One region of the Nocardia sp. NPDC051832 genome, then DNA from elsewhere that is predicted to be linked to it. Evidence: riboswitches for the same ligand, from Rfam matches in the RefSeq annotation. Region 1 holds a riboswitch; each other region holds the start of a gene.
The links. A riboswitch is a leader RNA that binds a small molecule or an ion and turns the genes downstream of it on or off. The one in region 1 is predicted to bind S-adenosylmethionine.
Positions count from the first base shown of each region.

Region 2: linked by a shared signal. The riboswitch ahead of AB0M14_RS00955 (homoserine O-acetyltransferase) and the one ahead of AB0M14_RS19180 (rhodanese-like domain-containing protein) in region 1 are both predicted to bind S-adenosylmethionine.
Region 3: linked by a shared signal. The riboswitch ahead of AB0M14_RS04120 (aminotransferase class V-fold PLP-dependent enzyme) and the one ahead of AB0M14_RS19180 (rhodanese-like domain-containing protein) in region 1 are both predicted to bind S-adenosylmethionine.

Region 1 is NZ_JBFAYL010000003.1:308,176-317,876, forward strand. It holds gene AB0M14_RS19140 (methylated-DNA--[protein]-cysteine S-methyltransferase) at 1-152, opposite strand, end outside; gene AB0M14_RS19145 (hypothetical protein) at 203-502, opposite strand; gene AB0M14_RS19150 (PLP-dependent aminotransferase family protein) at 566-2,068, shown strand; gene AB0M14_RS19155 (CaiB/BaiF CoA-transferase family protein) at 2,126-3,223, opposite strand; gene AB0M14_RS19160 (DUF456 domain-containing protein) at 3,391-3,873, shown strand; gene AB0M14_RS19165 (amidohydrolase family protein) at 3,874-4,728, opposite strand; gene AB0M14_RS19170 (FAD-dependent oxidoreductase) at 4,781-6,169, opposite strand; gene AB0M14_RS19175 (hypothetical protein) at 6,420-6,872, shown strand; SAM riboswitch class IV at 6,934-7,049, shown strand; gene AB0M14_RS19180 (rhodanese-like domain-containing protein) at 7,065-7,481, shown strand; gene AB0M14_RS19185 (O-succinylhomoserine sulfhydrylase) at 7,507-8,721, shown strand; gene AB0M14_RS19190 (hypothetical protein) at 8,726-9,031, opposite strand; gene fgd (glucose-6-phosphate dehydrogenase (coenzyme-F420)) at 9,170-9,701, opposite strand, start outside.
Region 2 is NZ_JBFAYL010000001.1:197,900-207,600, forward strand. It holds gene AB0M14_RS00940 (nitroreductase family protein) at 1-276, opposite strand, end outside; gene AB0M14_RS00945 (helix-turn-helix domain-containing protein) at 292-705, shown strand; gene AB0M14_RS00950 (hypothetical protein) at 833-1,147, shown strand; gene AB0M14_RS00955 (homoserine O-acetyltransferase) at 1,181-2,317, opposite strand; SAM riboswitch class IV at 2,428-2,538, opposite strand; gene AB0M14_RS00960 (helix-turn-helix domain-containing protein) at 2,626-3,291, opposite strand; gene AB0M14_RS00965 (MFS transporter) at 3,441-4,934, shown strand; gene AB0M14_RS00970 (NADP-dependent isocitrate dehydrogenase) at 5,221-6,441, shown strand; gene AB0M14_RS00975 (DUF4349 domain-containing protein) at 6,602-7,672, opposite strand; gene AB0M14_RS00980 (TIGR03086 family metal-binding protein) at 7,704-8,267, opposite strand; gene AB0M14_RS00985 (M48 family metalloprotease) at 8,352-9,428, opposite strand; gene AB0M14_RS00990 (error-prone DNA polymerase) at 9,505-9,701, opposite strand, start outside.
Region 3 is NZ_JBFAYL010000001.1:949,559-959,259, reverse strand. It holds gene AB0M14_RS04135 (lipase family protein) at 1-668, opposite strand, end outside; gene AB0M14_RS04130 (TetR/AcrR family transcriptional regulator) at 762-1,403, opposite strand; gene AB0M14_RS04125 (hypothetical protein) at 1,591-1,971, shown strand; gene AB0M14_RS04120 (aminotransferase class V-fold PLP-dependent enzyme) at 2,029-3,339, opposite strand; SAM riboswitch class IV at 3,387-3,501, opposite strand; gene AB0M14_RS04115 (LysE family translocator) at 3,628-4,275, shown strand; gene AB0M14_RS04110 (Pls/PosA family non-ribosomal peptide synthetase) at 4,416-8,327, shown strand; gene AB0M14_RS04105 (M1 family metallopeptidase) at 8,327-9,661, shown strand; gene AB0M14_RS04100 (hypothetical protein) at 9,658-9,701, opposite strand, start outside.

The DNA of each region.
Region 1 (9,701 bases):
CGGCGGCGCGTGATGCGCGCGCGGGTGGCGGCCGGACTCGATTCGGGCAGTTGGAATCGGATCACGGCACCGCCGCTCCAAGCGATCGCGCAGACGCCGATCGCGGTCTCGAAAAGCGCTGCCTCGCCAGGCAGTCGAGTGGACGCACTCATAGTGCTAAGTGTGCACGGCTGGTCTGACATCGTTGTACAGACCAGTCCACTCACTGAAAACTGGCCTGGACGGAGCCGCAGCTCGGATTCGGATTGGTCATGCGCAGCACCCGCGGCTGCCGCGGGACCGCCGGCGCGTCGACATCCGGCACATCGCTGCGGCCGTAGATCGCGACCAAGTCCGAATATTGGCGCTGAGCTTCGTAATCCGGCGCCAGAGTGGATTCGAAGAGTGGTCCGGCTCCGACGAACCGGTCGAGCCGAAAGAGGTCCTGCCGACGTGGGGGTGCGAAGTGGAAGATCGCGTAGACGAAGGCGGCGACAACGAGGAAGGTCAGTATTGCGGTCATGGAAGACAGCGTGCGCGCAACTGGCCTTGCCAAGAAAGAGCCAATCCGTGAATACTGGACTGTATGGCTACGAGAGTGATCGGCGCGGGCAGCTTGGCCAGGGATCTGGGGAACTGGCGCAGCGTGGGTGAGGACGACGAGGCGGGCAGCCGCCGTTCGGCCCGCCCGGCTTATCTGGCGCTGGCCGAGGGCATCCGTCTGCTCATCCACGACGGGCGCGCCCCGCTCGGCGTCGCGCTGCCCAGTGAACGCGATCTGGCTACCACCCTCGGCGTCAGTCGCACCACCATCACCTCCACCTACGCGCTGCTGCGCGAGCACGGGTACCTGATCAGCCGGCAGGGTTCGCGCAGCACGGTCGCGCTCCCGCCCGCGGTGCCGCACGACGGCACCCGGCCGGCCCGCAGCATCCTGGCGATGATGGCGCAGCCCGAGCTGGCCACCGTCGACATGACCTACGCCGCCATGGCCGCGCCGCTGGAGATGCAGGAGGCGTATGCCACCGCGCTGCAAGGAATTCCGGCGTACCTGGGCACGCACGGTATGGATCCGGTCGGCCTGCTCGCGCTGCGCGAGGTGGTGGCCCGGCGCTACACCGAGCGCGGCCTGCCCACCGAGCCGGACCAGATCCTGATCACCCTCGGCGCACAGCACGGACTGCGCCTGCTGCTCAACGTGCTGACCGCGCCCGCCGCCCGGGTGCTCATCGATCACCCCACCTATCCGAACGCGATCGAGGCGATCCGCGATGTCGGCGCGCGGCCGGTGCCGGTGCCGCTGCTGCCCGAAACCGTCGGCGGCGGCTGGGATCTGGACGGAATCCGCAGCGCCGCCAGGCAAACCGCCGCCACCCTGGCCTATCTGGTGCCCGACTTCAACAATCCGACCGGGCTGCTGCTGGACGAGGCGGGCCGCGCGGAGCTGGCCGCCATCGCCCGCGAGACCAGGATGACGGTCGTGGTCGACGAATCCATGGTCGACCTGAGCCTGTCCGGCGCGCCGATGCCGCCGCCGGTGGCCGCCTTCGCCAAGGGAGCCGAAATCGTCACCATCGGTTCGGCTTCCAAGTCGTTCTGGGGCGGTCTGCGCGTCGGCTGGGTGCGCACCAACCAGGCGCTGATCACCAAGCTGCTCGGCATCCGATCCACCGTCGACCTCGGTACGCCGGTGATGGATCAGCTGGCCACTGTTCACCTGCTGGAAAACGCCGGCGTTATCCTGGACCGGCGCCGCGACCAATTGCGTGCGCAGCGGGCGGTTCTCATGACCGCGCTGGCGGACGAGCTGCCCGAGTGGCGGGTCAGCCCGGGGGCGGGCGGCATGTCGCTGTGGGCCCAGCTCCCGGCCCCGGTGTCCACCGCGTTGGCCGCTACCGCGCCGAACCACGGCGTATTGCTCGCCGCGGGACCACGTTTCGGCGTGCAGGGCGCGTTCGAGCGCTTTATCCGCCTGCCCTTCACCCACCCGGAGGCGGACCTGCGGCTGGCGGTCAAGGGTATTGCCGCGACGTACGAAGCCCTGACGCCGAGGGCAGCGGAGCCTTTGCAGTCGCTGACCCTCTACTGAGACAAGAAATGCCGTGCCCAGTTCCGCGGGCACGGCATTTCTCGTCAACCTGAAAATCTAGTCGGCCCAGACCGATTCGATCGGGGTCGCCTCGTCCGGCGGCGGGGTCGGGGTGCCCGCCGGGGTGCGCGAGAAGCGCGGCGCCGGCGCGTGCTGGACGACGCCGTCGATATCGATCAGGCCGGTGCGCGCCACGATGTGCTCGTTCGCGGTGGCCTCGGTCAAGGTCAGCACCGGGGTGGTGCAGGCGTCGGTGCCGTCGAAGATCGCGGTCCACTCGTCCCGGGTCTTGGTCTTGAACTTCTCGGTGAACAGCTTCTTCAGCTCGTCCTGGCCGTTCGGGTCGATCTGCATCGGCAGGCCCTCGGGCTCGATCTCCAGGCCCTTCAGCAGCTCGGCGTAGAACTGCGGCTCGATCGCGCCGACCGCCATGTACTTGCCGTCGGCGGTCTCGTAGGTGTCGTAGAACGCCATGCCGGTGTCGAGCAGGTTGGTGCCGCGCTCGTCGGACCACAGGCCCACGCCGCGCATGCCCCAGATCATGTGCGAGAGGGCCAGCGCGCCGTCGATCATGGCGGCGTCGATGACCTGGCCCTTGCCGGAGTTCTGCCGTTCCACCAGCGCGGCGAGCACGCCGAACACCAGGAACATCGAGCCGCCGCCGAAGTCGCCGACCATGTTCAGCGGCGGCACCGGGCGCTCACCCTTGCGGCCGATCGCGTTCAGCACGCCGGTCAGGGAGATGTAGTTGATGTCGTGGCCGGCGCGGTCGGCCAGCGGTCCGTGCTGGCCCCAGCCGGTCATCCGGCCGTAGATCAGGCGCGGGTTGCGGGCCAGCGCCTCGTCCGGGCCCAGGCCCATCCGCTCGGTGACGCCAGGACGGAAGCCCTCCAGCAGCACGTCGGCCTTCTCGACCAGGCCGAGCACCTTCGCGATATCGGCCGGATCCTTCAGATTCGCCTCGACGATGGTGCGCCCGCGCCACTGCGGCCGCTCCATGAACCCCGGCAACTGGTTCGGGCGCTGCACCCGCACCACATCGGCGCCGAGGTCGGCGAGCAGCAGCGCCGCATGCGGTCCGGGCCCGATCCCGGCCAGCTCGACAACCTTGATGCCCGCGAGCGGACCCTGCTTGGCGGTGGTTGAAGTACTCACGCCCTACCTCGGTTCATCGTTGATCCTGCGTCCCCCGGACAGCCCCGGAGATGTATTGACAGTATGACAATAACGCCCCGACCCCCGCCCGCGCCCTCCGCTGTGCACGCAACCAGCAATTAGGCGAGAATTCGAGCAACCGAACAAAGACCGGAGGGGCATTTCTCGTGAGCGTGTGGGGCGAGGTCGTTGTCGGCCTGGCGATAATGATCGGCTTGCTCGGGATCATCGTCCCGATCTTGCCGGGCGTCATTTTGATCTTCGGCGCGATCCTGGTGTGGGCGATCATGACCGGTGGTGCCACCGCGTGGATCGTGTTCGCCGTCGCCAGCGTCTTCCTGGTGATCTCCGGCGTCATCAAATACACCTGGCCCGGCCGCAAGATGAAGGAAGCCGGCGTCTCCAACCGCGCCCTGTTCCTCGGCGCCATCCTCGGCATCGCCGGGTTCTTCATCATCCCGGTGGTCGGTCTTTTCGTGGGATTCGTTCTGGGCGTTTATCTTTCGGAGTACCAGCGCCTGAAGCAGGGTGAACCGGCTTGGCAGACAACCAAACACGCGCTCAAGGGTGTCGGATTGTCAATGCTCATCGAACTTTTCGGGGCGCTGCTCGCGACCGGTATCTGGCTGATCGGAGCCTTTGTCGCCTAGCTAACGCTCGATGATGGGCAGCGGGAGGGTGGCGTTGGGGTCGATCTCGGGGAGCTGTTCGCGGTGCAGGGGGAGGGTGGGCTGCTCGGCGCGGGGGAGCGGCGGGATCGACTGGGTGCGGGGCGGGAGGCGGTAGAAGTCGCGGGCGTTGTCTTCCAGGACGGCGAACATGTCGGTGCCGACGACGTCGCAGATGAGGTCGACGTCGGAGTCCTGGAAGGGGCGGCCGGCGCGGGTGCCGGGCAGGTCGGTGCCGAACATCAGGGCCTGGGGGTTCACGGCGTGGATGCGGCGCAGGGCATGGGCAACGTTCATCGAGACGCGGCCGAAACCCGTTGCCTTGACTCGCGCGCCGCGATCGACGAGGTCCAGCAGGTACGGCAGGCTCTCCTCGGACATGCCGAGATGATCGATGGAGAGCGCGGGGAGTTTCGAGATCACCGGCTGCAGCGAGGCCAGCATCGAGCCGTCGATGTAGACCTCGACATGCCACCCGACCAGCTCGTGCGCGCGCAGCGCCTGCAAGGTCATGCCGGTGATGTCGGCGGCGGCGCGCTTGAGGTTGAACCGCAGCGCGCGCACGCCGATCCGATCGAGTTCGACGATCTCGTCGTCGCCGGTCTCCAGGTCCAGCGCCGTGACCCCGACCCAGCCCGGGCCCAGCTCGGCCAGCGCCGTCTTCATGAACGTCTGGTCGGTGCCCTGGAACGAGGCGATGACCACCGCGCCACCGCCGACATCGAAGCGCGCCATGCGCTTTCGATAATCGGCGATGGTGTACGGGTCGGGCAGGTAGCCCTCGTTCTCGGTCAGCGGAAACCGCGGATCGATGATGTGGACATGGGCATCGAACACTTGTACAGAATGCCTCAGATACGGAGTTTTCGCTCCCGTGGAACGGTCTCCGTCAGACCTTGTTGGGTTCGCTGGCGCGCAGCATGTCTTCGCGCTCGACGACCTTGACCCGCTCGCGGCCCTCCGGCTCGCCCAGGGCGCGCTCGTGCGCGTCCAGGCGGTACCAGCCCTGCCAGGTGGTGAACGGGATGCCCTTGCCTTCGAGGAAGGTGGTGACGGCGTCCAGCTCCGGCTCCGGGGCCGGGGTGAAGTGGGTGCTGTCGTCGAGCAGGCAGGCCACGGTCTCGTTGGCGTCGCCCTTGGTGTGGCCGATGAGGCCGACCGGGCCGCGCTTGATCCAGCCGGTGACGTAGGTCGCCGGGAGGTAGCGCGCGGGGCCGTCGGCGTCCTCGTCGGCCAGCACGCGACCGGCCTCGTTCGGCACGGTGCCGGCCTGCTCGTCGAAGGGCAGGTTGTTGATGTTCTGCGACAGGTAGCCCACCGCGCGGTAGATGGCCTGCACGTCCCACTCGCGGAACTCGCCGCTGCCCTTGACGTTTCCGGTGCCGTCGAGCTGGGTGCGCTCGGTGCGCAGGCCCACGACCTTGCCGTCTTCGCCGAGCACCTCGGCGGGCGACTCGAAGAAGTGCAGGAACAGCTTGTGCGGCCGGTTGCCCTGGTCGCGGATCGCCCACTGCTCCAAGGTGTTGGCGACCATGTCGACCTGCTTGGAGTGCCGGCGCGCGGCCTCGGAACCGGCGTCGTAGTCGATGTCCTCGGGGTCGACGATGACCTCGATGGTCGGCGAGTGGTCGAGCTCGCGCAGCTCCAGCGGCGTGAACTTGGCCTGCGCCGGGCCGCGGCGGCCGAAGACGTGCACCTCGACGGCCTTGTTCTCCTTCAGGCCCTGGTAGACGTTCGGCGGGATCTCGGTCGGCAGCAGTTCGTCGCCGGTCTTGGCGAGCACGCGCGCCACGTCCAGCGCGACGTTGCCGACGCCGAGCACCGCGACCTTCTCCGCGTGCAGCGGCCATTCGCGCGGCACGTCCGGGTGGCCGTCGTACCAGGACACGAAGTCCGCGGCGCCGTAGGAGCCGTCCAGCTCGATGCCCGGGATGTCGAGCGCGCGGTCGGCGTTGGCGCCGGTCGAGAAGATCACCGCGTCGTAGAAGCGGCGCAGATCGTCCAGGGTGATGTCGGTGCCGTAGTCGATATTGCCGAGCAGGCGGACCTGCTCCTTGTCGAGCACCTTGTGCAGGGCGGTGATGATGCCCTTGATCCGCGGATGGTCCGGCGCGACGCCGTAGCGGATCAGACCGAACGGCGCGGGCATGCGCTCGTACAGGTCGATGCTCACTTCGGCATCGGACTTCATCAACGCGTCGGCGGCGTAGATACCGGCCGGTCCTGCGCCCACGATCGCGATGCGGAGCGGGCGAGTGGCTGCACTCTGTTCGGTCATCTCTTACGCGCACCTTCGGTAGAAAATAATGGCGTCCTTCTTAGCCTAGGCTAAGTCGACGCACGGCTGCGGTTGCCCCTGGCGATGCCGACGCGGGTGCTGCTGGCTCGTAACTGCACTGCCCCCAGGTCGCTCCCGCGCCGTACAGCCACATGGTGATGGCGGCGAGGCACGGTCTCGCGATTCTATCGGTGGCGCTATGCCCGGCCTGCACGGGTGCCGCCGACCAGGCATAAGGAATCATCGACGCATGACCGAGCAGCAGCCGACACCTGACGACGAGCCCATCCTGGTCGACCAGACCGATAAGCGGTCCATGGCGCCGTTCATCGCCGCCGCGGTCCTGGCCGCGGTCGTGCTGGTGGCGGTGTTCGCCGGCGGTCTGCTGTCCCCGGCTGAGAAAAATGTCACAGAATCCGACCGGATCTCCGCGGCCGTCAGCAACTACGTCGGCGGCCGGGCCCAGCAGGACCAGGTACCCGCGCCGGGCACCGCGTGCGCCGGGTTCGACGAGGCGAAGTCGCCGCTGGCCGCGCAGTTCGGCGGCGGCGGCCGAAAGTCGGTGGAGGTCGCCAGAATCGAAGGGCAGACCGTCAACGGGGACCGGGCCAAGGCCACTGTCACCACCAAGCTGGACGGCAAGGAGACCACCGAAACCTGGAGCCTGGTCCGTACCGACGGCCGCTGGCTGGTGTGCAACTGACACCCGGAGCGTCGCTTTCGGTGTTTGACAGCCCGGCCTCGTTCCAGGCAATCTCAGTCCAGGTCATGAGTACCAGCGCCAAGCCCCGGCTCGCTGGTCGGCAACCCTCCTCCGCGGTGGGGTGCTCCGGGTGACGACCTGGCACGCATCCGAACCCCGATGCGGCAAGTGCGGATTCACAGGAGGATCGACATGACTTACGCCGGTGACATCACCCCGCTGCAGGCGTGGGACCTGTTGCGCGAGAACCCCGAAGCCGTCCTGATCGACGTGCGCACCGAAGCCGAATGGCGCTTCGTCGGCGTACCCGACACCACCGCGATCGAGCGCCCCACCGTGCTCATCGAATGGGTCGACGGCACCGGCGCGCGCAACCAGGCTTTCGCCGACCAGCTCAGCAAAGCTCTCGACGGCCGCGCCCCGGAAGCCCCCGTGGTGTTCCTGTGCCGTTCCGGCCAGCGCTCCGCGCACGCCGCGACCGTGGCCACCCAGCTCGGCATCGCCCCGTCCTACAACGTGGACGAAGGTTTCGAGGGCCCGCTCGACGCGAACGGTCACCGCGGCGGCGCCGGCTGGCGCGCCCGCGGCCTGCCGTGGCGGCAGTCGTGAGCTCGGATTCGGTGGAGGAGACGTCATGATCACTGGTGGTGCATTCGACAAGCCGCTGCCCGAGGGTGTCGGCCCGGCGACCCTCGGCGTGCGGGGCGGCTTGCGGCGCAGCGGTTTCGAGGAGACCTCCGAGGCGCTGTATCTGAGCTCCGGCTTCGTCTACGAGAGTGCCGAAGCGGCCGAGGCGTCGTTCACCGGCGACATCGAGCACTTCGTCTACTCCCGCTACGGCAACCCGACGGTGGCCATGTTCGAGGAGCGGATGCGGTTGCTCGACGGCGCCGAAGCGTGTTTCGCGACCGCGAGCGGCATGTCGGCCGTCTTCACCGCGCTCGGCGCGCTGCTGGGCGCCGGTGATCGGCTGGTCGCCGCCCGCAGCCTGTTCGGGTCCTGTTTCGTGGTGTGCAACGAGATCCTGCCGCGCTGGGGCGTGGAGACCGTCTTCGTCGACGGTGACGACCTGGACCAGTGGGAGCAGGCGCTGTCGGTGCCGACCCAGGCGGTGTTCTTCGAGACGCCCGCCAACCCGATGCAGACCCTCGTCGACGTCCGCAAAGTGACCGAGCTCGCGCACGCGGCGGGCGCGAAGGTGGTGCTGGACAACGTCTTCGCCACCCCGCTGCTGCAACGCGGCTTCGACCTCGGCGCCGACGTGCTGGTCTACTCCGGCACCAAGCACATCGACGGCCAGGGCCGCGTGCTCGGCGGCGCCATCCTGGGCGACCACGACTACATCGACGGCCCGGTCAAGAACCTGATGCGCCACACCGGCCCGGCACTGAGCCCGTTCAACGCCTGGACCTTGCTCAAGGGCCTGGAGACGATGCCGTTGCGGGTCAACCACTCCGCCGCCTCCGCGCTGCGCGTCGCGCAGTTCCTGGACGAGAACAAGGCCGTGAACTGGGTGCGCTACCCGTACCTGGAATCGCACCCGCAGCACGCGCTGGCCAAGAGCCAGATGAGCGCGGGCGGCACCGTGGTCACCTTCGAACTCAACGCGGCGCCCGACGAGGCGAAGAAGCGCGCCTTCGAGGTCCTGAACCGCTTGCGCATCGTCGACATCTCCAACAACCTCGGCGACGCCAAAACCCTGATCACCCACCCCGCCACCACAACTCACCGGGCAATGGGCCCCGAGGGCCGCGCCACCATCGGCCTCACCGACGGCGTGGTCCGAATCTCCATCGGCCTCGAGGACGTCGAAGACCTCCTCGACGACCTGGACCACGCCCTGAGCTGACGGATCAGTCCTGCGGTGGCGGCAGTCGGCGCAGGACTTCGTCGAGTTTGGTGTCCAGGCCATCGAGCCTGTTCTCCAGGCCATCGAGCCTGTTCTCCAGGCCATCGAGCCTGTTCTCCTGACCGTCGAACCTGTTCTCCAACGCTTCGACCTTGATAGCGAGGTTGATTACTGTTTCGTGCACTTGGTCAAGCTTGGTATCCAGGGCGGCCAGGTGATTGCCGATGACTGTCAAGGTCGCCGAATCGCGTGCCCCTCCGATGTCCATGCGTACCTCCAGCTTGGCTACTCGGCTTTCGAGCTCGGCCATGTCGAGATCCTCCCCGTGATCGTACAAGCGCGGTCAGCTGTCTTCCGCTCGAATGCTGGTTGATTCGGGAAAAGAAAACACCCCCCGATGCACCGAATGTGGATAAGTCGGGGGGGTGTGGATAACTCGGTCGAACGGTTAGCCCAGGGCGCGCAGGCGCGGTGCCAGGTCGCGCTGGAACAGGTCCAGGAAGCGGCGCTGGTCGTGGCCGGGGGCGTGGAAGACCAGGTGGTTCAGGCCCGCGTCCAGGTACGGCTTGATCAGCTCGACGGCCTGGTCCGGGTCGCTGGCGACGATCCAGCGCTTGGCGATCTGCTCGATCGGCAGGGCGTCGGCGGCGGCTTCCATCTCGATCGGGTCGGTGATGGAGTGCTTCTGCTCCGGGGTCAGCGAGAGCGGAGCCCAGAATCGCGTGTTCTCCAGTGCCAGTTCGGGATCGGTGTCGTAGGAGATCTTGATTTCGATCATCCGGTCGATGGCGGCGACGTCGCGGCCGGCCTTGGCGGCGCCCTCGGCGACGGCGGGCATCAGCTTCTCGGTGTAGAGCTCCATGCCCTTGCCGGAGGTGCAGATGAAACCGTCGCCCGCGCGGCCCGCGTACCGGGCGACCAGCGGGCCGCCGGCGGCGATGTAGACCGGGATGCCGCCCTTGGGCACGTCGTAGATGGAG
Region 2 (9,701 bases), on a different contig from region 1:
CGATTCGAACAGCGCCGCGAACTCCGGATTCCACGCACCGTTGCGCACCGCCAGGTCGGCGATATCGGTATTGGGCCGCTCCCAGGCCCCGATCTCGGCCACGAAGACCAGCACCACCGGCGCCTCGGCGGGCTGCGGCTGACCGTGCGCGGCGGCCGACAGCTCCTGCCGCCCGGCCGCGCTGGTCACCGCGATGATCTTGCGGTCCTGCATGTTCCAGGCGGTAGGGGCCTCGACAGCGAGTTCGAACAGTTCGTCGAGTATCTCAGTCGGCACTGGATCAGGGCGGTAATGCCGGACGGTGCGGCGGGTGCGGATCTCGGCAAGGTGCCTACGTATCTGACCGACACCGGACTTCCCGCCGATGTCTACTCCGCTAAATGCCCGACTCGCCAGGTGCTCGACCGGGTAGCGGGCAAGTGGACGGTGCTCATCGTGGACGCACTCGCCGACGGCACCCTGCGCTACACCGACCTGCGGCACCGCATCGAAGGCGTCTCCCAGAAGATGCTGACGCAAACCCTGCGCCAACTCGAGGCCGACGGATTCGTCTCACGCACAGTGCATCCCACCGTGCCGCCCAGGGTGGAGTACACGCTCACCGAACTAGGCCACAGCCTGCGTACTCCCATCGCGGCGCTGCGGGAATGGATCGAAACCAATATCAACCGGATCGAGGCGGCGCGGCGCGAGGCAGCGAAATGACCATGAAAGGTCAGTTGAGAGGCATCGCCGTGGCGATTACCCGGCGTAAAGTCGAGCCATAGCCTATTAAGGTGCCGTCCCTGACCGGCGGCCGGTCCAGTGCACCGACCCAGCGTAGGGAGACGGCATGCCAGGCAACTTCGATGGCATCGACTGCGGCCTGTTCCCGCTGTGGACGGTCGCCGCCTACGTCCACGGCGACGGTGCCGCTCCGGTCGGCACGGCCAGCGCCCGCGACCTGTCCATGGCCGCCGGGTTGGTGTGCGCGTATCTGCCTGTTCCCCAGGCGGATTTCGCCGGCTACTACCTGATCGCCACCCGGACCAACTCCTACGACGGCTATTTCGGCAACGGTGCGCCCCACCCCACCTGGACGAGCACGCCGTCCCACGACGCCGACGGCTGGGCCGCCGGGCCGTGGAGCGCGCTCGAAACGTCGTGAGCCGACCCCGTCGAGCGACCTTGCGAGCAGTCGCTACCGGTTCTCCCGCGCCAGCCGCATGGTCTCGATCAGCAGCTTGGACACCGCGGCCGCCTCGGTGAGGAAGCCGTCGTGGCCGTCGCGTGAGTGCACGACCTCGAGCCGGGCGCAGCCGGGCAGGGCGTCGGCGAGTTCCTGCTGAGTGCGCAGCGGGTAGAGCCGGTCGGAGTCGACGCCGCCGACCACGCACGGCACCGGCGTCGCGGCCAGCGCGGCCTCGACGCCGCCCCGACCGCGACCCACATCGTGCCGGTTCATCGCCTCGGTGAGCAGCACGTAGGTGGCGGGATCGAAACGGCCGCACAGCTTCTGGGCCTGATGCTCCAGGTAGCTCTGTACCGCGTAGCGGCCGCCGCGCCACGGATCCTCGGCGCCCTGCGCGTGGTTCTCGAAGCGGTGGTCCAGCTCGCCCTCGGTGCGGTAGGTCAGGTGCGCGATACGCCGCGCCAGCCCCATGCCCGTCATCGGCGCGCGGCCGGTGTCGTGATAGTCGCCGCCCTGCCAATCCGGGTCGGCCTTGATGGCGGCGATCTGGGTGGTCTGAGTGCCGATCTGATCGGCGGTGGCGCGCGCGCCGACCGCGAGCACCAGCGCCGCCGCCACCCGATCCGGAGCTCCGACCATCCATTCCAGCACTCGCATGCCGCCCATCGAGCCGCCGACGACCGCGGCCAGGCGGTCGATGCCGAGCAGATCCATCAGGGCGACCTCCGCGGTCACCTGATCGCGGATGGAGATCTCGGGAAACCGCGCACCCCAGGGCTTTCCGTCCGGCGCCGAGGTAGCGGGGCCGGTGCTGCCCTTGCAGCCGCCGAGCACGTTGGTGGCGATGACGCACCATTCGTCGGTGTCGATCGGCGCGCCGGGGCCGACCATGCCGTCCCACCAGCCGGGTAGCTGATGCAGGTCGTCGGGGGCGCCGATGACGTGCGAGTCACCGGTCAGGGCGTGCTCGACCAGCACCACGTTGTCCAGGGCGGGCGAGAGCTCGCCCCAGCGCTGCACCGCGAGCTGGACGTCGGGAACCACGGCGCCGTTCTCCAGGCGCACGTCACCGATCGGGATCAGGCCGAGGCGGCCGTCCGGGGCGGGCAGCAGGCATCGGGTGTTCGGTTCGGTCCCCACAGTCACGCCGTCTGACCGATCATCGCGCGGGAACACGCCGCCAAGGGGGACGGCAGCCAGCGGGGTGGGCAAACACAGTGGTGGCGAAAAGTTGCACACATGTGGGGACCTCCTGAACAGCGCGCTTGCCCTCGTCTTTCGAGAGCCAGGTCATCACCCGGAGCACCCCACCGCTGCTGGAGGGTTGCCGACCAGCGAGCCGGGGCTTCGCGCTGGCACTCATGACCTGACAAACATGGTAGCTGGCGGTCCGTCGACGGTTGAAATCACCTCGACAAGATCACCCGGCGAGCCGGAGTACCCCTGGTAGGCGATTACTTCCAGGAATCACAACAGAGCCGGCGAAGCTCGGCGAAGGCGGCGCGCACCGTCGAGCCGGTGGCGGCCGCCGCCTGCTCCGGATCCCCGGTGAGGATCAGTTCCTGATCTTCGGCGAAGGCGATGTGGCACATCATCTGCCAGGTCGCGATCGCCAGCCGCACGGTCAGGGAGCCGGGTGCGGCATCCAGGCGTTCGGCGAGCGCCAGGGCGAGCGCTTCGGATTTGCGGTCACCGAATTCCATCGCCCGGGTGTTCACCGCCGGGCTGCTGCGCACGATCCGCTGCATCTTCTGGAATCGGCGCAGCGAGATGGGTGCGTCCGCCTCGGCGCGGGCGCCGCGCTCGACCGTGTCCAGGAACGCGTCGCTCAGCGCTTGCAGCGGGTTGCCGAACTCCGGCAGCGCCCGCAGCTTGGCGGCGACGGCCTGGCCGAAGTCCTCCACCGGGCCGAGGATGATGTCCTCTTTGATCTCGAAATACCGGTTGACCGTGCGCGGCGAGACATCCGCCGCGTCGGCGATCTGCTCCACGGTCGTCGCTTCGAAGCCATGTGCGTCGCACAGATCCAATGCGACCTCGATGATGCGCGCCCGAGTCTGCTGCTTCTTGCGTTCGCGCAGGCCGGCGGGTGCTGCGGCGCCGGTCGGTGAGTCGAGCATGCCCAACCATAACTCAGCCCAGGCGCAACCCTGTCCGAATGAGTCAAATGTCGCACTACGACATTTTTCTCTTGACGCCAAAAGTCGCACGATGCCAGGATCGTCTGCGTACTTCCGAAACAGCTCGTCCCAGATGCAGGGAGAAACCCGTGACCCACACTGCGCCAGCGGTTGATGTGCCCGAAAGACAAAGCAGCTCGGCCCGATGGTGGGCGCTCGGCGTGATCGCGCTGGCCCAGCTGATGGTGGTGCTGGACGCCACCATCGTCACCATCGCGCTGCCCTTCGCACAACGTGATCTGAACATCAGCGACGGCAACACCCAGTGGGTGCTGACCGCCTACACGCTGATCTTCGGCGGCCTGCTGTTGCTCGGCGGACGCCTCGCCGACTACCTGGGCCGCCGCAAGATCTTCATGATCGGCCTGATCGGCTTCGCCCTGGCCTCCGCGCTGGCCGGCCTGGCGCAGAACGGCGCGCAGCTGTTCGCGGGCCGCGGCCTGCAGGGCGCCTTCGCCGCGCTGCTCGCACCGGCCGCGCTGTCGCTGTTGTCGGTGACCTTCACCGAGACCAAGGAGCGCGCCCGCGCCTTCGCGGTGTTCGCCGGCATCTCGGCGGGCGGCGCGGCCATCGGCCTGATCGCCGGTGGCGCACTCACCGAATACGCCTCGTGGCGCTGGACGCTGCTGGTCAACACCCCGATCGCGATCCTGGCCCTGGTTGGCGCGTTCACCTTCGTGCTGAAGGACGTGCCGCTGCCCCGCACCGGCGGCTACGACATTCCCGGCGCGATCACCGTCACCCTGGGCCTGATCGGGATCGTCTACGGCTTCAGCCGCGCCGCCGAGCACGGCTGGACCGACGGCAGCACTCTCGGCCTGATCATCGCCGGCGTCGCTTTGCTCGCCGCGTTCGTCTTCATCGAATCGCGGACCGCGAACCCGCTGCTGCCGCTGCGCATCCCCGGTGAGGTCAACCGCGGCGGCGCGCTGCTGGCCGCGCTGCTGATCCCGATCGCGATGTTCGCGATGTTCCTGTTCCTGAGCTTCTACCTGCAGAACGTGCTCGGTTACACACCGCTGAAGGCGGGTGTCGCGTTCCTGGCGTTCCCGGCCGGTATCGCCATCTCCGCGGGCGCCACCAGCGCCCTGTTGCCGAAGTTCGGCCCGCGCCCGCTGATGATCGCCGGCGCCGCGCTGGGCGTGCTCGGGCTGGTGTTCCTGGCCCAGCTCAGCTACGGCGACAGCTTCGCCACCAGCGTGCTGCCCGCCCAGTTCCTGATCGCACTCGGCATGGGCCCGCTGTTCGTCGGCATGCAGGCCGTCGCGCTGCACCAGGTCGACGAGGAGGACTCGGGTGTGGCCAGCGCACTGCTGAACGCGGCCCAGCAGGTCGGCGGCGCGGTCGGCACGGCCCTGCTCACCACCATCTCGGTGCAGGCCGCCAAGGACTACGTACTGGAGAACCCCGGCATCGACAACTTGGTCGCCCGGGCGTCGATCCACTCCTACGACGTCGCCTTCTACGTCGGCGCGGGTTTCTTCGCGGTGGCCATCCCAATCATCGCGCTGATGATCCGGGACAAGCCGGAGAACCTCATCGAGGGCGCCGAAGACGGCGTAAAGATTCCGGTCCACGTCTGATTCCGGCAATACGGTCCGCGTATCGCGAGCAACTCGCGATACGCGGACCTTGCCATTCTCAAATAATGGACAAAAGTACTAATGAGTAACTTTCGTCACCATTCTCACTCAGGGGTACTGCCGCGCCGTGAGATCGTTAGCAGCAGTACGCTTGTCTTGTTTGACCACATGGCCCGCCGACAACGCGGGACATATACGTTGTCTGTTGGAACAGCTGGGGTCCGCTCACAAGCGTGTTCACCTGGCCGTGCAATGAGGGCACCATCCTAGGAGGACACGAAGATCCATGTCCAAGATCAAGGTTGAAGGCACCGTCGTAGAACTCGACGGCGACGAGATGACCCGGATCATCTGGCAGTTCATCAAGGACAAGCTGATCCATCCGTATCTCGACGTGAACCTCGAGTACTACGACCTCGGCATCGAGTACCGAGACAAGACAGACGACCAGGTCACCATCGACGCGGCCAATGCCATCAAGCAGCACGGCGTCGGCGTGAAATGCGCCACCATCACCCCCGATGAGGCGCGCGTCGAGGAATTCGGGCTGAAGAAGATGTGGCGGTCGCCCAACGGCACCATCCGCAACATCCTCGGCGGCACCATTTTCCGGGCCCCGATCATCATTTCCAACGTGCCCCGGCTGGTACCCGGCTGGACGAAGCCGATCATCATCGGCCGCCACGCTTTCGGTGACCAGTACCGTGCCACCGACTTCAAGGTGCACCAGGCCGGCACCGTGACGCTGACCTTCACCCCGGAGGACGGCAGCGAGCCGATCGTGCACGAAGTCGTGAAGATGCCCGAGGACGGCGGCGTCGTCATGGGCATGTACAACTTCCGGCAGTCGATCGTCGACTTCGCGCGGGCCTCGTTCAACTACGGCCTGCAGCAGAACTACCCGGTGTACCTCTCCACGAAGAACACCATCCTGAAGGCCTACGACGGCATGTTCAAGGACACCTTCCAGGAGATCTTCGACGCCGAGTTCAAGACCCAGTTCGACGCGGCCGGGCTCACCTACGAGCACCGCCTCATCGACGACATGGTCGCCTCCTCCATGAAGTGGGAGGGCGGCTACGTCTGGGCCTGCAAGAACTACGACGGCGACGTGCAGTCCGACACCGTGGCCCAGGGCTTCGGCTCGCTCGGCCTGATGACCTCGGTGCTGCTCACCCCGGACGGCAAGACCTGCGAGGCGGAGGCCGCCCACGGCACCGTCACCCGGCACTACCGCCAGCACCAGCAGGGCAAGCCGACCTCGACCAACCCGATCGCGTCGATCTTCGCCTGGACCCGTGGCCTCGAGCACCGGGGCAAGCTGGACAACACCCCCGAGGTGATCGGTTTCGCGCAGGCGCTCGAGGACGTCGTCATCAAGACCGTCGAAGGCGGCCAGATGACCAAGGACCTCGCGGCGCTCGTCGGCGGGGACCAGGGCTACCTGAGCACCGAGGAGTTCCTCGGCGCGCTGGACGTCAACCTGGCTCGCGCACTGCGTAGTTGAGATCTGCCGCCGGGCCGAGCTGAGACGCTCGCCTGGCACCCCGGCGCTGGGCCCGACCCCAGCGCCGGGTCGAACGGCTGTAACGGGCACCCGCCCACCACTTTCGGTGAACGGGTGCCCGGACTGTTTTCAGCGCTGGTACGAGGTCAGCCGGCGGTTCCTACGGCTGTTCGGTTTTATGGTCACTCGCACCGCTCTCGGGGGCGCTGGATTCTTCTGTCCCGGTACGAGATTCGGCGGGCACGGTCGGCACGGTCGGCACAGGTGCAGGCGGCACGGGCGCAGACGGCACGGGCGCGGGCCACGGCTGCGGCGGATAGGGCGGCCGGGTCGGACGCGGGGCGCGGGGCGCACGGGCCGGCAGCCGCCGCCGGATCGACCGGACGGCGAACCACACAGCCGCTCCGAGCAGGCCGAGGAAGACCAGCCACGGCAGCATCGCACCGACCACGACGACCGCGTCCTTCAGCCAGGCCCACAGCGAATTCCACCCCGAGACAATGCCTTCCCAGAAATTGTCCGGCTGATCCTTGGACTCCGCGTCGGTGGTGATGCTGATCGTCAGCGTCGACAGCGCGACCTGGTCGTCGAGCGAACGCTTGCGCGCGGTGAGGCTGTCGAGTTCGGCCTGACGGGAGGACAGCGCCCCCTCGGCGGTGATGAGGTCGGCGGTGTTGGTGGCTCCCGCCATGAGCGCGCGCAGCCGATCGACCGAGGCTTGCAGCGCCTTGATCCGGGCGTCCAGGTCCTGCCACTGCATGGTGACGTCGTCGCGGTTGGTGGTGATCTCGGTGACGCGGCCGAGCGAGCCGAGCCCGGTGATGAACGCGTCGGTCTTGTCGGCGGGCATCCGCACGGTCAGCGCCGCGCTGGGCTCGTCGTCGCTGCTGAAGGGCTGGTTGTCGTCCGCGCCGGGTTGTTCTGTGCGCGAATCGATGCGGCCGCCCGCCGCCCGGACCTGATCGACGATCTTGCCCGCCACCGCGACCGGGTCACCGGCGACGACATCGACGTTGCCGGTGATCACCTCTTTGCGCGTCTCCGTCGGCTCCGGCGTCTGAGTGCCGCCGCCATCGGGCGCCTGCTCCCGGAATCCGGGCGACACCGCCGGCGCGGCCTGGGTCCCCACCGATTTGTCCGAGGGGTTCGGACTCTGGGCGCCGCCGCCACAACCGCTCAGCAGCAGCGCCACTCCGAGCAGACCGGCGCACAGTACAGCAAGCTTCCGCATGCCCGCAGCGTAGCCGGTGCAGTGGCCTCGGTCACTCGATATTTCCGGGGCCGGCGGCGGTCCAGCGCGGATCCCGGCCGGTGATCGCCACGATGCGGTCGAGCAGCGGCGCGTCGTCCGCCGCCGGGACCGCGGGACCCCACAGCTCGGGGACGGGACTGTTCGGAATGAACTCGGCGACATGGTCGAGGCAGGCGCGCAGGGTGTCTTCGGGCAGCGCGAATGGCCGGTCGATCGCACGCGCCAGATCCCAGCCGTGCACCACGATTTCGGTGAACGCGATACGGCCCCAGAGTTCGTTGGCGAGTTCGGTTCCCGCGCCCGGGGTGCGGCCCTGCCAGGCCGCGGGCTCGTCCCAGGCCAGACCGAGCAGCCGGACGTGCTCGGCGAGCACGTCCCGCGGCACGGTGGTGGGCACGACCGGTTCCTCCGCTTTCCGGGCGAGGGCGGCGAACCCCAGCGCGACCTCTGCCACGTGCGCGAGGAGGTCCTCGACGCGGTACTTGTCGCACGGTGTCGGCAAGGTCAGCTGGGCGTCGGAGATCTCGGCCAGCAGGTCGATCATGGCCGCGCAGGCCGGCTTCAGGTCGATCATTCGCGTACTCCTCGATGACGGCATGGGCGGGCTGCCCGTCCCTCAGTACTGACCGCCCAGCGCGCCGAAACTCATCGGCCGGGGTCAGGCACCGAAATGCCGGTGTTCGTGGATGCGGGCCTCGACGGCCTCGATGCGGGCGTCGGCCAGCGGATGGGTGCTGAACCAGCGGAAGTAGACGGCCAGCTGATGGTCGTCGTGTTCGCGCAGCCATTCGTCGTGGACCTCGCGGGTTTCCCGGCCGTACCCGAGGTCGACGGCGACGCGGTCGGCGCGGAGTTCCTCACGCTGGGAAAGCTGGGCTCGGCCAAGAGGTTCCACGAGGACGCGCAGGCCGAGCAGGGATAACGCGGCAAGCGGGCCGATCAGCAGGACGAGGGCCGCGACCAGCGGCAGCAAGACCAGGGCGGCGGTGCCCAGGCTGCCGATCAGCAGGATCGCCAAGGCCAGCCCCGGCGCGTCGTCCTCGGCCGTCGACTCCGCGACCGCCAGCGCCCGCGACGTGCCGAAACGCAGCACCCGGCCGATCAGTTCGACCGGCAGCGAGTACCACCGGGCGAGGGTCGCGGTGTGTTTCCTGCCCTCCAGGTGATGACCGAGTTCGTGGGCGAGCACGCCTTCGAGCTGGCGGCTGTCCAGCGCGTCCAGGGCCCAGGTGGTGACGCAGACGATGCCGCCGGGCGCGGCGAAGGCGTTGAGTTCGTCGGAGTCCTGCACCCACAGGAAATACTTCGTGCCGTCGACTCCCGCTGTGCGCGTGACGTTTTCCCAGGCCGCGGCCAGGATGGCCTGCTCCTGCGGGCGCGGGCGGCGGAAACCGTAGGCGACCCGCGCGAGCACGGCGTCGTCGGCGGGCAGGAACGCGAGCACGCCCGAGGCCAGCCACAGCACCCCCGCGGTCAGCGCGCCCCACAGGCCGAACACGGCGAACGGCACGCACACCAGCACCGCGCTCAGCACGATGGAGGGCAGCGAAACCAGCAGCGCCGCGGCCGATTCGAGCCGCCGCCGCCAGGTTTCCACCGGCCACAGCCTCGGGTTGGGGGTGTACTCGAGGAACTCGTAGATCGGTTCCGGGCGTTGCGATCTCGGCTCGGGCCGGAGCACGGCGACGACCCGATCCCAGAGCGTGGACCCGAAGTTCTTTCCCCCGTGTGACATAGCGCCGCACTCCCCCAAGTCGCAGGTGCATGTGCTGCTCAGGGTACCCACGGAAAACCGCTGTGGAACCTGGTTTTCAGCGGAAGTCGCGCGACTTGGCGGTGATGCGGAGATCGAGTTGCTGGAGATGTTCGGCGACCACGCTGACCGCGCCCTCGGCGTTCTGGACCCGGCCGCGGATGAGCAGGGCGGGCGCGGATTGGGCCAGCCGCCGGTAGCGGGTCCACAGGCCGACCGAGCAGACCACATTGATCATGCCGGTCTCGTCTTCCA
Region 3 (9,701 bases), on a different contig from region 1:
TAGCCGTACATGCCGACGGGAGCTTGCGCGCCGACGCCCAGCGGTTCGAACGCGGTGGCGGCGCGGATGCCGTCGAGGGTGATGCGCCCGGCGAGCGGGCCGGCCGCGTAGGCCGAGTTCGGACCCTGGTGGTCGGGGATGACGACGGCCCAGCCCTGTTGCAGAGCGGCCTGGGCGAAGATGAATTCGGCGGGCGCCACGATCTGACCGGCGAAGGCGGCGACCGACAGGTGCTGCAGCGCGTACGACGGCGCGCAGTAGCCGGCGAGGGAGTCCTCGGCGATCTGCACCGACAGCAGTTTGCGCGGTTCCGGGGCGACGCCGCGCGGCTTCAATACGGTGGCGACGGCCGGGATCGGTTGTCCGGCTGTGTTGTTGGAGCGGTAGGAAACCTGCCACGCGTCCACGTTGAGCGGGATGATCCCGAAGTTCGCGACGTTGACTTGGCGGGCCGCGATCAGGCCGCCGGGCTGAGTGTTCGCGATGACGTCCGCGGCCGGCCGATAGAACGCGGGGTCGAATTCCGGCGGCAATGGGACCAGCGGCGCGGCCGGGATGGCGGGTGCGGCCGGCTCCGGTTCCGCGACGGCCGTCGTCGTCCCGGCCAGGATCGCACTCATTCCCACGAGCACGGCTGCGGTGCGGCGCAGCGCGCGTGATTTCCAGATGGTCATCCTCGACCCACATCCTTGGTCCCGCATTGAGACACCTGCGTCTCAATGATGGGGGTCACTATGACACGAACGTGATGGGGATCGCAATCAGGCTTCGGTCGAGGCCGGGATCAGCAGTGCGAACAGCACCGTCGACAACATGTCGACCAGCGCCTGGACCGGCGGCCGCTGCTCGTCCATGCTCCAGTGATGAGCCGCGCCGTTGAGCGCGCCGATGAAGCCGGCCATGGCGGTGGGCCACCCGCAGGCCGGGGCTCGCACCTCGGGCACGTTCGAGGCGATGGCCTCGATGGTCCGCGCCCATTCGTCGCGCACGCCCAGCCGATGCTGCTCGACTCGATCGCTGACGCCGACGACTTCGACATAGGCGACTTTGGCGCGGCGGATATCGGTGACCATCGCGTCCAGGTAGGCGGTCAGGCCGACGGAGACCAGCTCGCGCGCCGAGCCGCCGGAAGTCGCGGCGACGGCCGCGGCGACGGCTTCGCGGGCGGCCTGGTGTGCGGCGTCGTAGGCGGCCATCAGGAGGTCTTCGCGGCTGTCGTACACCTCGTAGAACTGCCGGCGGGACAAACCCGCGACCGAGCAAATCTCTGTCACAGAGCTTTTCGCGTACGACTTGTCGGCGAACACGGTCAGCGCCGCCTCCATGAACAACGCCCGGCGTTCCGCGCGTCGCTCGAGAACCGATTGCCCGGAGTAGCTGTGCCTGGTCTGTGACGTACCCATCGACGCTCAGCGTAGTGCGGTGAGCGGATCGGGCAGACGCCGCCGCGGGGACCCGTCGCACTGGGTGGGGATAGGTGGGCGGGCGGTTTGGTCGGAGATATGGGTGAGCTCGGTTCTTAGGATCGGGCTCGATCTGTTGGAAACCGCCCACACATTTAGGAGAGTCATCGTGCGAAGAATCTCGCTAGTGATCGTGACCGCGGCTACTGTCGGCGCCGCGTTGCAGGGAGCCGCTGTCGCAGCGGCTGATACGGATATGACCGCGATCACGGCGCCGCGGACGACAGTTGGTGCTCCGGCGGAGGAGGCCGAGAAGAAGGCCGAGGAGGCCGTCGAGCCCGACACGCAGGCCGATGAGTCCGAGGAGTCCGAGGCGGGCAAGGCCGAGGAGTCCGAGGGGCAGGCCGGGGAATCCGAGACGCCCGGGGGCGAGAAGTCCGAGGGACAGACCGACGAACAGACCTCGAGCGAGTCCAAGGGTGGACTCTCGACTCGACTGGGCGACCTGGTCGGGACCGTCGAGAAGATCGAAAAGAAGCTTGGTCAGCTCGAATTCAAGCTGAACTGACAGCACCGCTGACAGGCTTCCGCCCGGGATGGTTTCGTATCCCGGGCGGAAGTCGGTCTAGAGGCAGGCGGCCGCGCCGGCCGCGCCGTCGGTGAAGTTCCGGGTTTCGGGGGTGGGGTTCCACAGGCCGGCCGTCTGGGCGTACTGCCAGCCTGGGCCGTTCGCCACTAGTGCGGCGACGGCGTCGACGAGCCGGTCGACGTCGGCGGAGTGGGAGCCGAGGCCGATGCTGGCGCGCAGCGCGCCGTCCAGTCCGAGGCGGGCGAGGAACGGGTGGGCGCAGAAGCGGCCGTCACGGACGCCGATGCCGTGCTCGGCGGAGAGGTAGGCGGCGACCTCGCCGGGTGCGAAGCCGTCCACCGTGAAGGCGACGATGCCGACGATATCGGGGCTGTCGGCCCACAGGCGCAACTGGGTGACGCCGGGGATGGCGGACAGGCCCGCGCGCAGGCGTTCGGCGAGTTCGCGTTCGTGCGCGATCAGGGTTTCCGGGTCGATCTGACACAGGGCGTCACAGGCGGCGGCGAGCGCGGCGGCGCCGAGGACGTTCGGCGAACCGGCCTCGTGCCGCTGCGGGGCCGGGGCCCATTGCGCGCCGGTGGTGGTGACCTCGCGGACCGCGCCGCCGCCGGCCAGGTACGGCTCGGCTTGATCGAGCCAGTCGCGGCGGCCGACGAGGACGCCCGCGCCGAACGGGGCATAGAGCTTGTGGCCGGAAAAGGCGAGATAGTCGATGCCGGTGTCGCGCAGGCTGATTCGGCGATGCGGAGCGAGCTGGGCGGCGTCGACGAGGATGCGGGCGCCACACTGGTGGGCGATCTGCGCGAGGCGTTCCAGCGGCAGCACCTCGCCGGTGACATTGGAGGCGCCGGTGACGGCCAGCAGGGCGGCGGGTTTGGTGCACAGTTCCGCGACCAGCAGCCGGATGGTCTCCTCGATGGTGTCGCCGGCGCGGACGACGCGGCGGCCGTGCTCGGTCCAGGGCAGGAAGTTGGCGTGGTGCTCGATGTCGAGGACCACGGTGTCGCCGGGCACGCAGGCGGCCAGCAGGTTCAGTGAGTCGGTGGTGTTGCGGGTGAAGACGACGACCTGGTCGTCGGCGGCGTCGAGAAACCGGGTGACCGAGGCGCGGGCGCCCTCGTAGCACTCGGTGGAGATCCGGGAGGCGTAGCCGGCGCCGCGGTGCACGCTGGCGTAGAACGGCAGCAGCTGCTGCACGCGGTCGGTGACCTGGGCCAAAGCCGGCGCGCTGGCGGCGTAGTCGAAGTTGGCGTAGGTGGTGGTCCCGCCCTGCACGAGCGGCACCTGAAGATCGTCGCCGGACACCCGAGCGAGCGGAGCGCAGGTCTTGGTAGCCACAGCAGTCATCACGTAAATCCCATCGTTCCAGGGACCCGCAATCGAGAGATCGGTCGAGTCCGCGCTTGCCGCGCCCGAATGGGCGTACGGCCGGGTCGTCACCCGGAGCACCCCACCGCGGAGGAGGGTTGCCGACCAGCTAGCCGGGGCTTAGCGCTGGTACTCATGACCTGAACCGAGATTGGCAGACCGACCGGCACGCTGTCAACCACCGCGTTCGCTGACCTTCAGGCTGAATAAAAATGCATTTAGAGGAATAACCTTGCATTCTCGGCCGAGATGCGGTCCCATGGAGGGGTGACACTTTCGCTGCTGCTCAGCTTCATCGGACTCTGCGTCCTGCTCTCGATCACGCCCGGCCCGGACACGTTCCTGGTGCTGCGCTACTCGATCGCGGATGCGCGACCCGGGATCGCGGCGGCGGTCGGGTCGGCGCTGGGCGGCATGGTGTGGGCGCTGGTGGTCGCGGCGGGCGTCGCCGCACTGCTGGAACAGTCCGCGACGGCCTACCGGGTGCTGAAGGTGGTCGGCGGAATCTACTTGCTGTACTTGGGGATTCGGGCCCTCGTCGATCATCGGAAGGCGCGGAAGGAAGCCGCGGCGGCCGGTGCCGAACTGGCGGCGGCGCAGGCGCGCCCGGCCGCGCCCGCGTCGATTCGCTCGGCGTTCGCCGCGGGGGTGATCTCGTGCCTGTTCAACCCGAAGGTCGGGCTGTTCTACCTGGCGGTGCTTCCGCAGTTCCTCGCCGAGGTCACTTTCGCCAACACCCTCGCCCTGGGCGCCATCGAATCCTCCATCGCCGCAGTCGAAATGGTGCTGGTGGCGCTGCTCGCCTCGAAGGCGGTCGCGATGCTGCGCAAGCCTGTTGTCCGGGATCGGCTGGAGCAGATCTCGGCGGGGATACTGGCCGCGCTGGGGGTCGGTACCGCCGCATCGGCCGCTTAGCCCACGGCTTGCCGGGATTGCTTGGGCCTGCGGGTACATTGGACGGTTGGTCACCCGTGGTGTTTGCCCACTGGTAACCCTAGTCGTGCAAGATTTCCGCCGTCTGCGCTAGGTAGGTCTATGAGAGGTGGGCAGGACGCATGCTCCAGCCGGAGGTCGATGCCGTAGCGGGCGAAGACGAGCTGTCGAATCCGTTGCTGCGCGGCGCTCTTACCCCGCCTGCCAGGACACTTGTCGATATCTTGGCCGCCACCGCGGACACCTATCCCGAGGCGCCCGCGATCGATGACGGCGCGACCGTGCTCGGTTATGCCGAGCTGCTGGCCGAGGTCGACACCGTGGTGGGGCGGCTGGCCGCGGCGGGCGTGCGGGCGGGGGACCGGGTCGGGGTGCGGATGCCCTCCGGCACCAGTGCTCTCTACGTCACAATCCTCGCGGTGCTGCACGCGGGCGCGGCCTATGTCCCGGTCGACGCCGATGATCCGGATGAGCGGGCGCGACTGGTGTTCGGCGAGGCCCGGGTCAGCGCGATCGTCACCGCCGCCGGGATCGAAAGCACCGGCATCGAAACCGGCACTGCGGCAGGCGAATCCACCGAGCTGCCGACGCCGGCGGACGACGCGTGGATCATCTTCACCTCCGGGTCCACCGGGACGCCGAAAGGTGTCGCGGTCACCCATCGCAACGCCGCCGCGTTCGTCGACGCCGAAGCCCGGCTGTTCCTGCAAGCCGCGCCGATCGGCCCGGGCGACCGGGTGCTGGCCGGGCTGTCGGTGGCGTTCGATGCCTCGTGCGAGGAAATGTGGCTGGCCTGGCGGCACGGCGCGTGCCTGGTGCCGGCGCCGCGCGCGCTCGTGCGGACCGGCGCCGACCTGGGGCCGTGGCTGGTGCGGCGCGAGATCAGCATTGTCTCCACGGTGCCGACGCTGGCCGCGACCTGGCCCGCGGAGGCGCTGGATTCGGTTCGACTACTCATCTTCGGCGGCGAAGCGGTGCCGCCGGAACTAGCGGAAAAGCTCGCGGGCAACGGCGATCCGGACACGGTCCGCGAGGTGTGGAACACCTATGGCCCGACCGAAGCCAGCGTCGTCGCCTGCGCCGCGCTGCTCGACGGCACCTGGCCGGTCCGGATCGGCCTGCCACTGGACGGCTGGGACCTCACGGTCGTCGACGCGGCGGGAAATCCGGTGGGGGAGGGCGAATCCGGTGAACTCGTCATCGGCGGCGTCGGCCTGGCGCGGTACCTCGATCCGGCGAAGGACGCCGAGAAATACGCGCCGCTCGCCTCGGTCGGCTGGGAACGGGCCTACCGCAGCGGCGATCTGGTGCGGAACGACCGGGCGGGCCTGGTCTTCCTGGGCCGGGCCGACGATCAGATCAAATTGGGCGGCCGCCGGATCGAGCTCGGCGAGATCGACAACGCCTTGCAGCATCTGCCCGGGGTCACCGGCGCGGCGGCCGCGATCCGGACCACCAAGGCGGGCAACAAGATTCTGGTCGGCTACCTGACCGGACCGGACGACACCTTCGACGTGGCCGCCGCCCGCGCCCTGCTGGCCGAACAGCTGCCGGCCCCGCTGGTACCGCGCCTGGCCGTGGTCGCGGAATTGCCGACCCGCACCTCCGGCAAAGTCGACCGGAACGCGTTGCCCTGGCCGCTGCCCAAGAACAAGGACGCCGATGCCGACACCGGTCTGACCCCGACCGCGCTCTGGGTCGCGGGACTGTGGGATTCGATTCTCGGTGCGGAGGCCACCGGGCCCGGCACCGACTTCTTCGACCTCGGCGGCGGATCGCTGGCGGCCGCCCAGCTGGTTGCCGCACTGCGAGAGCGCTACCCGCACGTCGCGGTCGCCGATCTCTACGATCATCCACGCCTCGGCGCGCTGGCCGACTTCCTCGATGCCAGCGCCCCGGTCGAGGCTGTCGACGAGCGCATCGTGCGCCCGACGCCGCTGAGCGCGCAGCTGTTCCAAGTGCTCGCGACCATCCCGTTGACGACGCTGACGGGTTTGCAGTGGCTGACCTGGCTGGCGATCGTCGGCAATATCGCCGCTCGCTCGGGCGCGCTGCCGTGGCTGCCACACCTGTCCTGGTGGTGGGCGCTGGTCGCGTTCCTGCTCTTCATTTCCCCTCCGGGCCGGATGGCGCTGTGCGTCGTGGGCTCCCGCGTGCTGCTGCGCGGTGTCGAACCCGGCAGCTACGCGCGCGGCGGCTGGGTGCATCTGCGCCTGTGGACGGCGGTGCGGCTATCCGAGGCCAGCGGCGCGGAAAACCTATCGGGTGCACCGTGGATGGTGCCGTTCGCGCGATCGCTGGGCGCGAAGATCGGGCAGGGCGTGGATCTGCACACCTTGCCGCCGGTCACCGGCATGCTCGAGCTCGGGGACGGTTGCAGTATCGAACCCGAGGTCGACCTGTCCGGGTATTGGATCGACGGGGACCTGGTGCACATCGGCCCGATCACCATCGGGCCCGGCGCTGTCGTCGGCGCGCGCTCGATCCTGTTGCCCGGCACCAAGATCGGCAAGAACGCCGAGATCGCGCCCGGCTCCGCGGTCGCAGGGAAGGTCAAGGCCGAGCAGGAGTGGGGCGGCTCGCCCGCGGTGAAAGTCGGTAAGGCGCAACACCGCTGGCCCGACGCCACGCCGGCCCGGGCCACGCACTGGGTGCTGATCTTCGGCATCACCTCGATGGTGCTGGCGGCCGTGCCGATTCTCGGCCTCGGTACCGGCGGCGTCTTCATCGCCTGGTGGGTCCGCGACACTCCCACCCTCACCGCCGGACTCAGCCGTGCTTTCGCGGTCCTGCCGGTCGCCGTGCTGCTCAGTCTCGGGGTGTACGCCGCCATCACGATCCTCGCGGTCCGGCTCTTCAGCATCGGGCTGACGGAGGGCTATCACCCGGTGCGCAGCCGCGTCGGCTGGCAGGCCTGGTCTACCGAGCGGCTGCTGGATTCGGCGCGCACCTTCCTGTTTCCGCTCTACGCCAGCCTGCTCACCCCGATCTGGCTGCGGCTGCTCGGGGCCAAGATCGGCAAGCGGGTGGAGGCGTCCACGGTGCTGCTGCTGCCGAAGTTCACCACCGTCGCCGACGGCGCGTTCCTGGCCGACGACACCATGATCGCCAGCTACGAACTCGGCGGCGGCTGGCTGCGGATCGGCGAGGCGAAGGTCGGCAAGCGGGCGTTTCTCGGCAATTCCGGGATGACCGCGCCGGGTCGGCGGGTCCCGAAAAACGGCCTGGTGGCGGTGCTTTCGGCGGCCCCGTCCAAAGCCAAGGCCGGTTCGTCGTGGCTGGGCAGTCCGCCGGTCCGGCTGCGCCGGGCGTCGGAGAACGCCAGCACCGAGCGCACCTTCGATCCGCCCGCGCGGCTGCGGGTGGCCCGCGCCGTCGTCGAAACCTGCCGGCTGATCCCGGTCTTCGTGACCTTCGCGATCGGGCTCGGGGTCATCTTCACGCTGGCCTGGCTGGCGCAGACCTTCGGCCACCTGACCGCGGCCCTGCTCAGCGGCGTGGTGCTGCTGCTGGCCGGCGCGGTCGCCTGCGCCAGCGCGGTGGCCGCGAAATGGCTTCTGGTGGGCCGGATCCGGGCCGAGGAGCACCCGCTCTGGAGTTCGTTCGTGTGGCGCAACGAGGTCGCGGACACCTTTGTCGAGACGGTGGCCGCGCCTTGGTTCGCGCGCGCCGCCACCGGCACGCCCGTGCTGAATTTGTGGCTGCGCGGCCTCGGCGCGCGGATCGGCCGCGGGGTATGGTGCGAGTCCTACTGGCTACCGGAGGCGGACCTGGTGACTCTCGGCGACGGCGCTACCGTGGAGCGCGGCTGTGTGGTGCAAACCCACCTGTTCCACGACCGCATCATGGCCATGGACACCGTCACCCTCGATCCCGGCGCCACCCTCGGCCCGCACTGTGTCGCGCTGCCCGCCTCCCGGATCGGCGCCGGCGCGACCATCGGTCCCGCTTCGCTGGTCATGCGCGGTGATTCGGTGCCGCCGTCGACCCGGTGGTGGGGCAACCCGATCGCCCCCTGGCCGGGTGAGCGCTGATGGCGGCCAAGTTCTACGAGCCGCCGATCGACGAATACCTGCCGCAGAACGGCAACCGTGGCTACCGGGTCTCGCGCTACGAACTGGACCTGGTCTACAAGGTCGCCAGCAATCGCCTCACCGGCCGCGCCGACATCACCGCCGTCAGCACCGCGGCCCGGGACCGGTTCGCGCTGGACATGTCCCAATCCCTTTCGGTCACCAAGGTTTTCGTGAACGGCGCGAAGCCCGCGAAGTACACGCACCAGAACGGCAAACTGGTGCTCACGCCCGCGCAGAAGATCCCGGCGGGCGGCGCGCTGGTGCTGGTCGTGCAGTACGCGGGCGTGCCGAAACCGGTGCGCGGGCCGTGGGGTGAAGTCGGCTGGGAGGAACTGACCGAGGGCGCGCTGGTGGCCAGTCAGCCCAATGGCGCGGCCTCCTGGTTCCCCTGCGACGACCACCCCAGTGCCAAGGCCAGCTACCGCATTTCGATCACCACCGACAGCCCGTTCTACGCCCTGGCCAACGGCAAACTGCTGCGCAAACAGACCAAGGCCAGCCAGACCACCTGGGTGTACGAGCAGTCCGAACCGATGTCGACGTACCTGGCGACGATCCAGATCGGGCCATATCAGCGGTACCGGGTCGGGCCGGTGCAGAGCCCCGTGCCGATGCACGCGATCCTGCCGGCCCGGCTGCGCCTGCCCTTCGAGCACGACTTCGCGCGGCAACCCGAGATGATGGAGCTGTTCACCGAGCGGTTCGGTCCCTACCCGTTCGAGACCTACACCGTCGTGATCACCGATGACGAGCTGGAAATCCCCATTGAGGCACAGGGGATTTCGATCTTCGGCGCGAACCACTGCGACGGACGGCGCGGCGCCGAGCGGCTGGTGGCGCACGAGCTGGCGCACCAGTGGTTCGGCAACAGCCTCACCATCCGGCAGTGGCGCGACATCTGGTTGCACGAAGGCTTCGCCTGCTATGCCGAATGGATCTGGTCGGAGGCGGCCGGCGGGCCCACCGCCGATCAGCAGGCCCGCGCGGCCCGGCACAACCTGGCGCGGCAACCCCAGGACATCGTCCTGGGCGACCCCGGCCCGCTGCGCATGTTCGACGACCGCGTGTACAAACGGGGCGCGCTGACCCTGCACGCGCTGCGGCTGGAACTCGGTGATCTCGCGTTCTTCGATCTGTTGCGGGACTGGACCATTCGCTACCGGCATGCCTCGGTCGGCACCGAGGAATTCACCGATCTGGCCGGGCATTACAGCGCGGTGCCGCTGCGCGCGCTGTGGGACAGCTGGCTGCGCCGCGAGCCGTTGCCCGCGCTGCCGCCGCCTACTCGCTAGAAGACCAGGTAGCGCGCCGCGAGCTCTTCGATCAGCGGGT